4 regions of the Bacillus sp. GW821-FHT11D08 genome follow, and region 4 is predicted to be linked to each of the others. Evidence: predicted binding sites of a transcription regulator. Region 4 holds the regulator's gene; each other region holds the start of a gene.
The links. The regulator Rex, encoded in region 4, represses fermentation and respiration genes when NADH is low (regulators of the CRP and FNR family bind a similar motif). The targets are predictions, from matches to a motif close to TTGTGAAATATTTCACAA.

Region 1 (3,552 bases), on a different contig from region 4:
TCCAGTAAAAAATCATCACCCATAAAAGCTTTCACACTTTCATCCTCCCTCTTAAAAAAATGTTAACGTTAACAAAATGGTTCTTTTTTATTTTAGCTTCCTCTTTCTCACATATCAATCATTTTTATTTTATTTTTCAGAAAATTGTATCCGTTAAAAAAAAGACACTGCCGAGAAAGTCCGGCAATGTCTTCTGTGTGATCTTAAGGATTAATTAGTAAGCGAGGCTGAATAATCCTTTGATATGTGTTAAATAACGTACGTTACTTGCTTCTTTCATTAAAGATGCCGGAAGACCTTTCAGCGGAGTAGAGTTCGCTCCGATGATGGCAACCGCGTCTTTACGTCCGAGGCTTGCAAGCGTACCAGAGTTTACAGGCTTGAATGTTTCAAGCGTTTTTCCTTCTAAGTAAGCGAACAGGTTGTAACCCACAAGTTCACCCATCTGCCAAGCGATTTGCGCTGTCGGCGGGTACGGACGGCCGTCCGGCGCAAAGTATACAGCGCTGTCTCCGACAACGAATACATCTTCATGAGAAGTAGATTGTAAGAAATCGTTAACCGTCGCACGGCCGCGGTTCACTTCAAGGCCGGATTCGCCGACTAACGGGTTGCCTTGTACGCCGCCTGTCCATACAAATGTGTTGGCAACGACTTTTGAACCGTCTTTCAGATCAATAACGTTTCCTTCAACATTTGTAACAGGAAGACCTGTTAAGAACTCAACGCCGCGTTTTTCAAGACTTTTTGTCGCGCGTTCGATAAGGTCATCAGGAAGAACAGGAAGAATTTTCGGACCTGCTTCTACTAATTTCAGTTTGATTGCTTTCGGATCTACGCCGTATTTTTTCGTAAGGTTCGGCATGATGTCAGCAAGCTCACCGACAAGCTCGACGCCTGTTAAGCCGCCGCCGCCGATAAGGATCGTTGCATCAGCTTCGTTTTTCGTTTTAGCGTATTCACGCACACGGTCTTCCACGTGTTTGTATACTTTGTTGGCATCAGCAGCAGATTTCAGCACCATGCTGTTTTCTTCGAGTCCAGGAATGCCGAAATAAGCCGTAACAGAACCAAGTCCGACAACAAGCGCGTCATAAGTCAGCTTAGAACCGTCAGAAAGGGCAACTTCTTTCTTATCAACTGAGAAAGAATTGACTTCTGCGATTTTAATGTCGACGTCTTTTCCTTTCAGAAGTTTTTCAAGCGGCATAGCAACAGCCTGTTCAGACACGTTGCCCGCTGCAAGGCGGTGCAGTTCCGTAATGATTTGGTGAGTCGGGTATTTGTTCACAACGGTTACGCGTGCTTCATCTTTACTGTAATGTTTGCGAACGGTTAAAGCAGAAAGAACTCCGCCGTAACCAGCGCCTAAAATGACAATATGTTTTGACATCGTATATCCTCCGTCCTTTATATCAATTTGAATCTGAGATTATTTTTGTTTTTCGTTCATGATTTCAAGATAGCTGTTAGCAAAACGGAACAGCTTTTGAGCTTGAGGATCTTTCAGCATGCGCAGCAGGCCGAAAAGTCCGATCGTTTCATTGCTTGCATCCGCGCGGTCTTTTGCTTCGATCGCAGTAGCCGCCACTTCTTTCGCTGTTTCTTTCACCGGCTCAAGAATTTCTGTAAGCGCACCCACTGTATCGCTCTTCAATACTTCGTCTGTCGCTACAGACTGTGCAAAATCATAAGACTTCGTTAAAACATTTACTAACTCAGTCAGTTTTGGAAGCTGATCCACTAAAACAGTCAGTGATTCTTGAACTTCAGGTTTTAGCAGCTGATCAATAAGATCGCGTTGGCCTTGGCTGACAGATGCATTTGTTTGATCGATTGTTTCTGGCATATCCGATTCTCCTTTACTATAAGCAGTATGCTGATTTTTTTGGAAAGGGTAGCCTTTCCCCCTTCATGCAGAAAAGCATGAAAAAGCAAGATTGTGAATTCATGCACAATCATTTACAAAAATAAATGTTTACTACCCAGTTTTTCACTTTGCCATATCCAGTATTATTTTTATATCAACAAAAACAATTGAATAAGTCAAAATTTCTTTTTCCTCTCTGAAAATAGCAAACATAAAAAACCCCAATTTGATTTACTCTTATATAATAACACTTTTTGAACAAAATTTGAACGTGAATTGTTTCGTTTATGAAATTATTTATATGGCGGGGGTGTAATAACGTTTCTTTTAGGCTATTTTTTTACAGACCATCCGCTTTTCCCCTGTCATTTCTCCCACAATTTTAATAGCGGGCCCGTTTTTCCCGTAAAGGGGTCGCATTCCGGGAGCGGGACACGGCTGATTTCTTCTGAAGTTCTATCATTTTTCTCCGTTTTTGTATCGTACTGCCGGCCGCCCGGATAAGCCCCGATCACGGTAAAATCAGAACTGCCCGACAGTTTTTTATGTCCGGTGCCGGCCGGAATGACCGCTGCGTCTCCCATTTGAAGAACGGCGTCCGCTCCTTGTTCCCCGCCGAACCTCAAAACCGCGTTTCCTTTTACCGCGACAAGAACTTCGTGCGTGGTGCTGTGAAAATGGTGATACGGAAATACTCCGCCCGTCCAGCTGTTCGACCAATCGTGCCGGCGGAGGACGGACTCTGCTTTCTGCACCGTTTCTTCATTAAATACCGCTTTATAAATAACAAGCGGAAGATTCGGGTTATTCGGAATGCGGCCGTCATCTTCAAAATAAAGCACTTGAATATCCTCTTTCTGCATTGTTTTCACCTCCGTATATGTCTGTTTCCCATTCATCATTTGTTAAAACGCTATTTTCTCATATTCCATTGCGAAGCCTGCCGGTGAATAGTATAGTATAAAAAAATATGTGTCAAAATGAGGGATTTAATGAAAGCCATCGTGATCGGAATATTGGCATCTCTGTTTTTTGCAGTCACATTTATTTTAAACAGGGCGATGGAGCTTTCCGGCGGAAGCTGGATGTGGAGCTCTTCCCTGCGTTTTCTTTTTATGGTTCCGTTTTTATTTTTGATCGTTTATGTGAAAGGAAAATGGGCGCCGCTCTGGCATGAAATCCGAAAAAAACCGTTTTTTTGGCTGAAGTGGAGTTTTACCGGGTTCGTGCTTTTTTATGCCCCGATTACGTTTGCGGCGGCATATGGGCCGGGCTGGCTGATCGCCGGCACGTGGCAGATTACAATTGTCGCGGGTGTGCTTCTGTCGCCGTTTTTTTACGAAACAAAAAATTCACCGGCGGGCCCGGTTTCCGCCAGACAAAAGATCCCGCTCATTTCGCTGGTTACTTCCGTCATCATCCTGATCGGAGCCGGTCTGATTCAGCTTCAGCATGCGGGTTCTCTGTCCGGCCGCACGATACTATTCAGCGTGGTGCCGGTCGTCATCGCCGCATTTGCCTATCCGCTCGGCAACCGCAAAATGCTGGAACAATACGGCGGAAAACTCGATACGTTTCAGCGGGTGCTCGGCATGACTCTCGCAAGCCTTCCGTTTTGGCTTTTGATCGCCGCTTTCGGCTGGCATAGAGACGGGCTTCCGTCAATGGGACAGACATTCCAA
Region 2 (3,552 bases), on a different contig from region 4:
TTGATCAAATGTTCGGGCAGCGGACGTCTATGATCAGCTACCCAGTCGGACGATATAATAAGGAAACATTAAAAGCCGCCGCCGCGTCAGGCTACCGTATGGCGGTTACGACGGAGCCGGGAGCGGCGTCAAGAGATCAGGGGCTTTACGGGCTTCACCGCGTCCGTGTGTCGCCGGGCATGTCCGGCGCGGCATTCGGCTCTTATATTCAAAATGTGATGAAATAACAGAGCCTCCGCATATGCGGAGGCTTTTTTCAGTTTAATAGAATTGATGAAGCAGCAGAAGGGTGAGACTCACGGTAATCGCTCCGCCGATTCTGGTCGACACTTGGGCGAACGGCATAAGCTCAAGCCGTTCAGCGGCGCTCAAGATCGCGACGTCGCCGGTGCCGCCCTGGCCGGAATGGCAGGCATTAATAATCGCCGTCTCAATCGGGTACAGATTCAGCCATTTTCCGGTCAGAAAACCGACGGCCATCATCGTGACGACGATTGATAAAATGGTAATGATGTTGCTGATCGTAAACGCCGCAATCAGCTTGTCCCACGGTGTCATTGAAACGCCGATCGCAAATAAGAGCGGATAGGTCACGGCTGTCGAGAAAAAGCGCGAGACGCCGAAGGCTCCGTTTTCAATCGAAGCCGGCGCCAGCCTGAACAGCTTAATGAGAACGGCAAGGACGAGCATCACGACAGGAGCCGGAAGCTGAAAGAAATCATGCGCCAGCATGCCGACTAAATAGAGAGAAACCGCTAAAATACCGCCTGAAGCGAAAAAGGACAAATCAAACGTTTTATCATTGGCCGGCTGTTCCAATGCGGGAGCGGAATGATCAGACTTATCAACCTTCCCGTTGCCCGTCCATTCCGGTTTGCGTTTCCCGATGACATTCAGCAAACCCGATAACATAATGGCGCACAGGCTGCCGAGCATGATGGACGGCAGCACAAGCGCAAAGGCGTCTCCCTGGGACATCGGCATAATATCGGAGTAGCCGATGGATAAAGGAATCGCGCCTTCACCGACACCCCCCGCCATAATCGGAACGACAATATAAAGCAATGTGTGCTGAAAGCCGAGCCCGAGCAGCGTCCCGACGCATAAGCCGACGATGGCGGCCGCGATCGAGCCGGCGATCAGCGGAATAAAAATCTTGACGAAAGCTTTGACGAGCGTCTCTCTTTTCATCCCGAGAATACTGCCGACGACGATACCGGCAATAAATAGATAGAGAAAGTTGGAGCTTTCCGTGAATTCTGTTGTTGAAGTAATAATGTCTTTCGGAAGCAGGTGGTAGTAGACGACAGCGGATGGAATAAAGGTTGCGAGAATCGCAGGGCCGCCGATGGAACGCACGATCGGAATGGATTTTCCGATCTGGCCGAAGGTAAATCCGAAAAAACTCATGACGGCAATTGATGTCAGAATGTCGCTTTTTACATCACGGCTCATGACAAACACCGTAATAAGCAAGAAAAGCAGGATATAGATAGGAAGAGGAATAATGCCGATTCTTATATTCATTGCTCTGGCAAACCAGTTATCAGTCCGTTCCTGTTTTTGGATTGAATCCGTTTGCAATTTTGGTTGAAGTTCTCCCATGCTTGTTCCCCCAGTCGTTATGTAGTGAAAAAATATCCCCATTTAAAGTATACTAAAAAATTTAAATTGTTCATATATTATGAATTTACTAGAGGGCATGCTTTCTTCACATTTTCTTTCTCAAAATGGCGATTTGGCGGGCTTTTTCACCGAGAAAAGCATTTTGTTCGCCACACGAATAAAAAAGAGGTACGATATCAAAGGGACAAATATCCTAGGTGCTGACATAAAATCTCTACAAATCCGACAATAATCGGTCACAATTTCAGCCTTATTTTAGGTATATTGATCTTTTTTTTTAGGCTGAATCGTTGTAAAGTAATGATATTGAATCATTTCTATGACAGCCGCTGTCCCCCAGGGTGTACAGGCTGATATTTCAATAGTTTTGACGAATTTGTGAAACATTGAGCAAATATATCATTTTTGTGAAATACCGAGCAATGATTTCGCTATGTTTGTGAAATGTTGAGCAATTTACCAGATTGGAGGAAAAACATCATGAGTGAGTTGGTATTAGCCCGCATTCAATTTGCATCTACAACATTGTTTCACTTCTTGTTTGTGCCTTTGTCTATCGGGCTTGTGTTTATGGTTGCTTTGATGGAGACGCTTTATGTTGTCAAAAAACAAGAGACCTATCTCAAAATGGCTAAATTTTGGGGGCATCTCTTTTTAATTAACTTCGCTGTCGGCGTCGTCACAGGGATTCTTCAGGAATTCCAGTTCGGATTGAACTGGTCTGATTATTCCCGTTTTGTCGGAGACGTATTTGGGGCTCCGCTTGCGATTGAAGCGCTTTTGGCGTTTTTTATGGAGTCTATTTTTATCGGATTATGGATTTTCGGCTGGGACCGTTTATCTAAAAAAGTGCATTTGCTTTGCATTTGGCTTGTATCTTTCGGAACGATTATGTCATCTTTCTGGATTTTGACGGCAAACTCATTCATGCAGGAGCCGGTCGGCTTTACGATTAAAAACGGCCGAGCGGAAATGAATGATTTCGGGGCGCTTTTGACAAACCCTCAGCTTTGGGTTGAATTCCCTCACGTCATTTTCGGGGCGCTTGCGACGGGTGCTTTCTTTATCGCCGGTGTCAGCGCATTTAAATTATTGAAGAAAAAAGAAGTGCCTTTCTTCCATAAATCTTTCAAGCTTTCGATGATTGTCGGTCTGATCGCCGGTATCGGCGTTGCGTTCAGCGGACATATGCAGGCTGAGCATTTAATGGAATCGCAGCCGATGAAAATGGCTGCCAGTGAAGCGCTTTGGGATGACAGCGGTGATCCTGCCGCGTGGACGGCTTTTGCGAACATTGATACGAATAAAGAAAAAAACACATCAGAAATTTCAATTCCTTACGCACTCAGCTACTTGGCTTACCAGAAGTTCAGCGGCAGTGTGAAAGGGATGAAAACACTTCAAAAAGAATACGAAAAAACGTACGGAAAAGGCGACTATATCCCGCCTGTTAAAACGACGTTCTGGAGTTTCCGCATTATGGCGGGAGCGGGCGCGCTTATGATTTTTGCCGCGATTGCCGGCTTTATTCTGAACCGCCGCAAAAAGCTTCATACGAGCAAGTGGTATTTACGGGGCATGATCGCGCTGATCGCATTCCCGTTCATTGCGAACTCTGCCGGTTGGATTATGACTGAAATCGGCCGCCAGCCGTGGACGGTCATGGGACAAATGACGACCGCACAATCCGTTTCGCCTAACGTAACGACGGGATCTCTGCTGTTTTCAATTATCGGCTTCGGCGTCATGTACTTGATTTTAGGCGCGCTGCTTGTCTTCCTATTCGTTCGTGAAATTAAAAAAGGTGCGGACCATGATGATCACAAGGATGTTCCTGTATCAACGGATCCGTTCAGTCAGGAGGTCTACCATGGGGTCACTTCATGATCTTTGGTTTGTACTCGTTTCAGTTTTGTTTGTCGGATT
Region 3 (3,552 bases), on a different contig from region 4:
CTGCCCGTCCCAGCGGGAGCCCATTGTGCCTTGCGGTATGGCAAACGCACCTGTCTGTTCATTCCAGACCGCCGGCTTCCACTGATCATTTTTTGTCTGCCGCCCGATGTCTTTTGCATGCAGAAACCGTCCCGCTGTATACACGCCGTTCTCTTTTGAAAGAGTGACGAAGAATGGAAAATCGGTGTATTGCTTCGCGTACTCAATAAAACGTTCAGTTTCTTGGTTCACGTAAAATTCCTGCAAAATGACGTGACCCATCGCCATCGCAAGCGCCCCGTCAGTCCCCTGGCGGATACTCAGCCAGTCATCCGCAAACTTTGAGGATTCCGCAAAATCGGGACTGATCGAAATGACTTTAGCGCCTTTATAGCGGGCTTCCGCCAGAAAATGCGCATCAGGCGTTCTCGTTAACGGCACGTTGGAGCCCCATGTGATGATATAGCCTGAATTGTACCAATCACTGCTTTCCGGAACGTCCGTCTGGTCGCCCCAAATTTGCGGGGACGCCGGCGGAAGATCCGCATACCAGTCATAAAAACTGAGCATTGGGCCGCCGATTAAAGACATGAATCGCGAACCTGATGCGTGGCTGATCATGGACATCGCCGGGATCGGAGAAAAACCGACATTCCGGTCAGGCCCGTATTTCATCACTGTATACAGCAGAGAGGCCGAAATCAGCTTCAGCACCTCCGGCCATTCCGCGCGGACAAAGCCGCCTTTCCCTCTTGCCTGTTTATAGGACTTCGCTTTTTCAGGGTTTTCGACGATCGATTTCCAGGCATCCAGCGGATTTTGATGCGTCTGCAATGCTTCCCGCCACAAATTGATCAGCACACCTCGCACATATGGATATTTCACACGGAGCGGGCTGTAGATGTACCAAGAAAAACTGGCCCCCCGCGGGCAGCCTCTCGGTTCGAAATCAGGCATATCCGGGCCTGTTGATGGATAATTCAAGTTTTGTCCTTCCCACGTGACAATTCCGTTTTTCACATAAATATTCCAGCTGCAAGAACCCGTGCAGTTGACGCCGTGGGTGGAGCGAACGACTTTGTCGTACTGCCATCTGTTTCTGTATACATTCTCCCAATCACGATCTTCGCTTGTCGTTTGGCTATGGTTATTTGAATGATGTTCGGTAGGAGAAAAATAGTTTAATCTCCTGAGCAACGGACTCATTTTCTTTTTCTTCATGATCGTTCACTCCTTCCGAGTCAGGTAATGCTATGTACACTATAAACAGAGACGGCGCATCACCTTGTGAACTATGTCACACACTCTGCTTTTTTCACAAAACGTTCACACAGAGCAGCAGGAAGGATTTTCAAACGATATGGGGACGCCCGGCGTCATCAAAAAAAACCGGTTCTGTTTAAGAACCGGGTTCGGCGTTTTCATCCCGTGATGTATGCAGATACCGCAAAAACAACTGATAGGAACAGAAGACATTTTGCTGAAGCATCGCCAAAAAGTTCATTTGCAGCCGCGGATGGTAAGACATCATTTGCTTAAATACGGAATATGGAATATGGAGTACCAGAATATCCGGTGAGGCATTGACTGAGATAAAAGGCGATAAAGAGAGCCCGCCTTTTTCATCAATCGGAAACACATCGCCTTTTTCCCACAGCGCAACGGTTTGCGACCCTTCAGGGAGCCTGCTGTCCGTAAAACGGATATTGCCTTTTAATACAATATAAACGGATTGTGAATGAAGAAAGGATGGAGATTGGTCAGATGAGCCGCGGATAAACGTCCCGTTTTTCAGCAAGGTTTCGACAATGGACAGAGGCACTTCATTAAACATAGGAAGTTGTTTCAGAAATAATAAATAGTCACACTGATTCATAGGAAAGCCTCCTGTGCTAAGGATAGCTTTAGTGTAGCCCGATTGAGCCCGCGCGGCAGTGATGTATTTCACAGCTTGTATGATAAAAGTCACTTATCAGGAGAGTGTTTGTACTTATAATGAAATAAAAAGGAGGGTTTCGATGAAGGCGATGATTCCGAAGCAGCACGGCGCATGGGCGATGCTGCTGATTCCATTTTTACTCGGCATGGTCAAGGGAGGCCCGGTTTTCTGGCATATTCCGCTCTTTCTGGGCTGGCTGTTCCTTTACTTAGCGGTTTATCCCGTTTCGCTCGCTTTGAAAAAAAAACAGCTTCAGCCCTATCAAAAGTGGATATGGTATTACGGTTTTCCGGCCTGCTGCTTTTTGATCATTTCTGTCTATCATAGGCCGCAGCTCGTCTGGATCGGCGTTTTTTTATTGCCGCTGTTTCTCATACATACGCATTATGCCCGCCGAAAAAACGAACGGGCGCTCACGAATGATATTGCGGGTGTTCTGTTCTTTTGTTCAGGCGGGCTTGCGAGCTGCTGGCTGGGAACGGGAACCCTTGACAGCTGGGCTTGGTTTCTATTCTTGCAATCCGCTTTATTTTTTGTCGGGAGTTCTTTTTATGTGAAATCGGTCATACGGGAGAGAAAAAACAGAAGGTTTGCATACTGGTCGTGGGGATATCACCTCTTGCTCCCCTTTTTATCGGCTCTTCTCGGGGCAGGATGGGCGTTTCTCGCTTTTATCCCAAGCAGTCTGCGGGCCTGGTTTTTTCACGGAAGAGACTGGCCGGTGAAAACGATCGGCATTCTGGAAATCGTAAATGCCGGCTTCTTTTTCGCCGTCATGTGTATATGTATCACAAGCTGAAAAACAAGGACACCGGCTGCCCTTGTTTTTTTCAGTCAATATTGCAGATCTCCAGCGGACAATTTTCACACTCGATCTCGAATCGTAAATAGTCCCGCTTGTGCAAAATAATTTTTCCGGTTTCGTCTATCGAAATAACCCCTTGTTTGCGGAGGTCTCCCAGCATGCGGTTGACACTCTCCCTTGCCGCCGCGCAAAACTTAGCCAAATCCTGATTTGTCAGCACAATGTTAATCAGAATCCCGTCGTTTCGCACTACCCCGTAGCTGTTTGATAAGCGGATAAGAGTAGAATAGAGCGCCCCCTTTTTGCCGTGAAGAAGCAGGTCCCTGATCTTGGACTGGATTTTTCGAAGATGGGTGCTCATCCATTTCATAAATTCAAACGTCAAAACACCGTTTTGGATCAATTCCTTTTCCAGCTTGTTTTTATTAATGACGAGCACCTCGCCATCCTCTAACACTTTCGCACTGAGCATATATCTCGGCTCATCTGTGAATAGCGTCAATTCCCCGACAATATCGTTTTTTTGGCAGATTCTAAGCGTCAGGTCTTTTCCGTCAGACGTCAGTTTGCCGATTTCAATGAGTCCTGACTGAATCAGATAAAGCTCTTTTGCATCCATTCCTTCTTGAAACAAATAAGTATGTTTTTTCATTTTCCTTTTCGTACTGATCGATTCCAGCAATTCATGCAGTTCGCGGGAAAGAAGTTCTTTATCAGATTTTCGGACAGAGAGAATATTCATGAGCTCACCTCGAAGAAAGTCACGTTGCGTATGTATATTGTAACGTGACTTGATTTGCACTCACCCAGAAAAAACTAACAATCTTGT
Region 4 (3,552 bases):
CTTTTTTCACGTCAAGTTCACTTGTGTTACAATAAGAACAAATAAGTTGATTTTATAGGATAAAGGAGTACATATCATTTGAGAAAACAGTATTGGTATATCATTTTGACATATGTTATCATGCAGCTTTCCGCATTGATCGGCATTCCTTTAATGTACAAATTCGGCTATGCGGGCGGACACCCTACGAATGCGAACCTCACCATGGCTCAGGGGATTTATTCCGTCGTAAGCTTTTTTATCTGCCTGATTATCGTTCTCTTGATTTTGAGAACCGCGCCGAAGCAGACATTAAGAAACGGGAAGAAAGCATCCGCCGGCATGTCCGTTCTCTGGGCGGTCGCGGGAATATGGCTCGCTTTATTTTCTCAGGGAATCGCCGGGATGATTGAGCAGTATGTCTTTCATGTGGGCAGCGGTTCCGAAAACACGAAAGCCATTCTCAGCATTATTAAAGCCATGCCGCTCATGATTATCGTTTCTTCTATCGTCGGGCCGATTCTTGAAGAAATCATTTTCCGGAAGATCATTTTCGGTGTATTATATGAAAAAACGAATTTCTTTATCGCCGGACTAGTCAGTTCCGTCATTTTCGGCATTGTGCATCAAGACCTCACGCACCTGCTGCTGTATACGGCCATGGGCTTTACCTTTGCGTTCTTGTATGTGCAGACGAAACGGATTATTGTGCCGATATTCGCCCATGTCATGATGAATACCATTGTCGTGGTCATGCAGCTCGGCCCCGCCCAAAAATATATTGAACAGCATAGTGAGCAAATGCAATTAATTATTGGAGGATTGTTTGTATGAGGAACCCAATGACTTGGGGCTTGATTTATTTCGCAGTCGGCTGTATCTTTACGTATTTGGCCGCAAGCTCTCCGGGAAGCATGTGGTCTTTTTATTCCATACTGCTGATGGTTTTCGCCGCTTATAATATCAGCATCTCGTTTAAAATGTTCGCTTTCTCATTTAAAGTGAAAAAAAATCAAAAATAAAAGAAAAGCCATTTCTCATCATTGAGAAATGGCTTTTTTTATGCTGATACGTCCTGATCGGATTCGCTGCTGCCGTTCTGCCTTTTCCGATACGCCGCTTTTGAGATAAGAATGCTGATCTCATATAAAATGCAAAGCGGAATGGTAATCATCAAGTGAGACAGCAGCTCAGGCGGCGCAATCATCGCGGCGATCACAAGCAGCACAAAATACGCGTACTTCCTGATCTTCGATAAAAACATCGGCGTGATAACACCGAGTCTCGTTAAAAACATGATCAGCACCGGCATCTGAAACAGCAGCCCAAACGGAATCGTCAGCTGCAGCAGAAAATGAAAGTACTCGGTGATCCCGATCACCTGGTTGACATCCAGGTCATTCGAAACCCGCTTCATAAAATCAACGACCAGCGGAAATAAAATATAATAAGAAAACGACACACCGCCGACAAACAGCACGATCGAAATCGGAATATAGCTGAGTGTTACTTTGCGCTCCTTCTCATACAGACCCGGGCTGACAAACGCCCAAATCTGATAGAGAATAATCGGCGAAGTCAAAATGATGCCGATGATAAACGCGAACTGCAAAAAGATAAACAGCGGATCCGTCAGGTTAAAAGCATTAAGGGTGAGCTCTTTTACTTCATCGGCTTTTTGAAGATACACAATGATAGGTTTTGCCAGAAAAAAGCCGGCAATAAAGAAAACCGTAAAGGATAACGCCACAATCAGCAATCGTTTCCGAAGTTCGGCAATATGCTCCACAAGCGTCATTTGATTCACTCTCATACGCGTCATCCTATCTTACTGTTCTTCTTTCTTTTTTTCCTCTTCTTCACCGGCTAATCCCTTAGTAGCGTTCTTAAATTCACGAAGCGTGTCCCCCGCCGCTTTTCCTAATTCGGGAAGCTTCTTCGGACCGAAAATAATCACCGCTACCACACCGATAACCGCCAGGCTTCCAGGACCGATCATGTGCAGCTCCTCCTTTCGCTATTCAATTTCTTCCAAAACAGAATAATGCTTCAAGAAATAAACCAATGATTGAAGCTCTACAGCTAAATCTATATGATGAATTCGAATGTGATCCGGCACATTCAAACGGGCCGGCGTAAAGTTAAGGATTCCCTTGATTCCGAGCGACACGAGCCGGTCGGTGATTGACTGGGCGGCAACCGCAGGAACGGTAAGAATCGCCACGGGTTCATCCTTAATGTGAAGCTCTAAATCATTAAGATCAAAGACAGGCACACCGCCTACCTCAGTTCCTATTTTACTCTGATTCACATCAAAAGCCATAGATATTTTTGTGTTATTATTTTTTGTGAAATTATAGTGAAGAAACGCCGTCCCTAAATTCCCGACACCGATCAAAATGACGTTCGTCGTTTCATCCTGATCCAGTGTTTTTCTGAAAAATGACAGCAGGTAATCCACATTATAGCCGTATCCTTTTTTGCCGAGCGCCCCGAAATAGGAAAAATCCCGGCGGATCGTGGCCGAATCGACTTTTACCGCGTCGCTCAGTTCAGCGGATGAAACGCGCTGTTTTCCTGACGCGTGTAAATTCTTTAAAAAGCGATAATAAAGCGGCAGCCGTTTTGCCGTCGCCTGTGGAATTTTTGATTGATCCTTGTTCATGATTGGTCCTCCACTTTATACTCAGATGCATCTCTTTTAAAATCACCGTTTTTGCCTCCTGTCTTTTCCATGAGGCAGGTCGGGCCGATGACCATTCCTTTATCCAGCGCCTTGCACATGTCATAAACGGTCAAAGCGCAGACTGAAGCGGAAGTTAGCGCTTCCATTTCCACACCTGTACTCCCTTTCGTTTTTACGCTTGCCTGTATATGAAGAACGGCTTCGGAATCCTTTTCCTCCCAGCCGAATGAAATGTCGACGCTGCTTAAAGAAAGCGGGTGGCACATCGGGATAATCGCTGACGTCTGCTTTGCGGCCATAATTCCTGCCACCTGTGCGACAGCCAGCACGTCTCCTTTTCCGATCTCGCGGTTTTTGATTCTGCTGTACACGTCATGCTTCATCTGTACGCTGGATATCGCAGCGGCAGTACGGACTGTTGAAGATTTATCGCTTATATCCACCATGCGGGCACGGCCTTCTTCATTAAAATGAGAAAATCCATTCATATTTAAACTCTCCTTACTTCTGATCATACACTATTTTCTCCCTGATGTCTTATCCTATAATGTTCCAATTCTGATGTATTGTTTGCTGACAGCAGGTTGATAAGCTACACTTAACTTATTATAACAGAGGTGAAATAATATGATGATCTTACAAATTAATCAGCTATCCAAATCTTTTGGCGCTGATCCTATTTTAAACAATATAAAGCTTGAAGTCAGATCTCGGGATCGCATCGCCATAGTAGGCAGAAACGGAGCCGGCAAATCAACTCTCCTTAAAATTATCGCAGGTCACCTTTCATATGAAAAGGGTGAATTAATCAAACCGAAAGAATTAACGATGGGATATCTCGCCCAGCACACAGGCTTGGAATCCCAGCTTACCATAAAAGAAGAACT

Region 1: a site for Rex is predicted at 1,941-1,958, ahead of AC1RRX_RS05120 (DUF1641 domain-containing protein). Genes of this name have one in related genera too.
Region 2: a site for Rex is predicted at 2,003-2,020, ahead of AC1RRX_RS15345 (cytochrome ubiquinol oxidase subunit I). Genes of this name have one in related genera too.
Region 3: a site for Rex is predicted at 1,912-1,929, ahead of AC1RRX_RS00330 (YwiC-like family protein). Genes of this name have one in related genera too.

What each region holds. Positions count from the first base shown of each region.
Region 1 is NZ_JBXARS010000002.1:282,669-286,220, reverse strand. It holds gene uxaC (glucuronate isomerase) at 1-35, opposite strand, end outside; gene AC1RRX_RS05125 (NAD(P)/FAD-dependent oxidoreductase) at 215-1,393, opposite strand; gene AC1RRX_RS05120 (DUF1641 domain-containing protein) at 1,433-1,849, opposite strand; gene AC1RRX_RS05115 (cupin domain-containing protein) at 2,236-2,733, opposite strand; gene AC1RRX_RS05110 (DMT family transporter) at 2,863-3,552, shown strand, end outside.
Region 2 is NZ_JBXARS010000007.1:230,693-234,244, forward strand. It holds gene AC1RRX_RS15335 (polysaccharide deacetylase family protein) at 1-227, shown strand, start outside; gene cimH (citrate/malate transporter CimH) at 262-1,605, opposite strand; gene AC1RRX_RS15345 (cytochrome ubiquinol oxidase subunit I) at 2,107-3,513, shown strand; gene cydB (cytochrome d ubiquinol oxidase subunit II) at 3,497-3,552, shown strand, end outside.
Region 3 is NZ_JBXARS010000001.1:59,239-62,790, reverse strand. It holds gene AC1RRX_RS00340 (nitrate reductase subunit alpha) at 1-1,200, opposite strand, end outside; gene AC1RRX_RS00335 (cyclic nucleotide-binding domain-containing protein) at 1,379-1,855, opposite strand; gene AC1RRX_RS00330 (YwiC-like family protein) at 1,998-2,717, shown strand; gene fnr (fumarate/nitrate reduction transcriptional regulator Fnr) at 2,749-3,465, opposite strand.
Region 4 is NZ_JBXARS010000006.1:5,787-9,338, reverse strand. It holds gene AC1RRX_RS13040 (CPBP family intramembrane glutamic endopeptidase) at 79-813, shown strand; gene AC1RRX_RS13035 (YdiK family protein) at 810-1,001, shown strand; gene tatC (twin-arginine translocase subunit TatC) at 1,040-1,801, opposite strand; gene AC1RRX_RS13025 (twin-arginine translocase TatA/TatE family subunit) at 1,808-1,978, opposite strand; gene AC1RRX_RS13020 (redox-sensing transcriptional repressor Rex) at 1,997-2,644, opposite strand; gene moaC (cyclic pyranopterin monophosphate synthase MoaC) at 2,641-3,153, opposite strand; gene AC1RRX_RS13010 (ABC-F family ATP-binding cassette domain-containing protein) at 3,293-3,552, shown strand, end outside.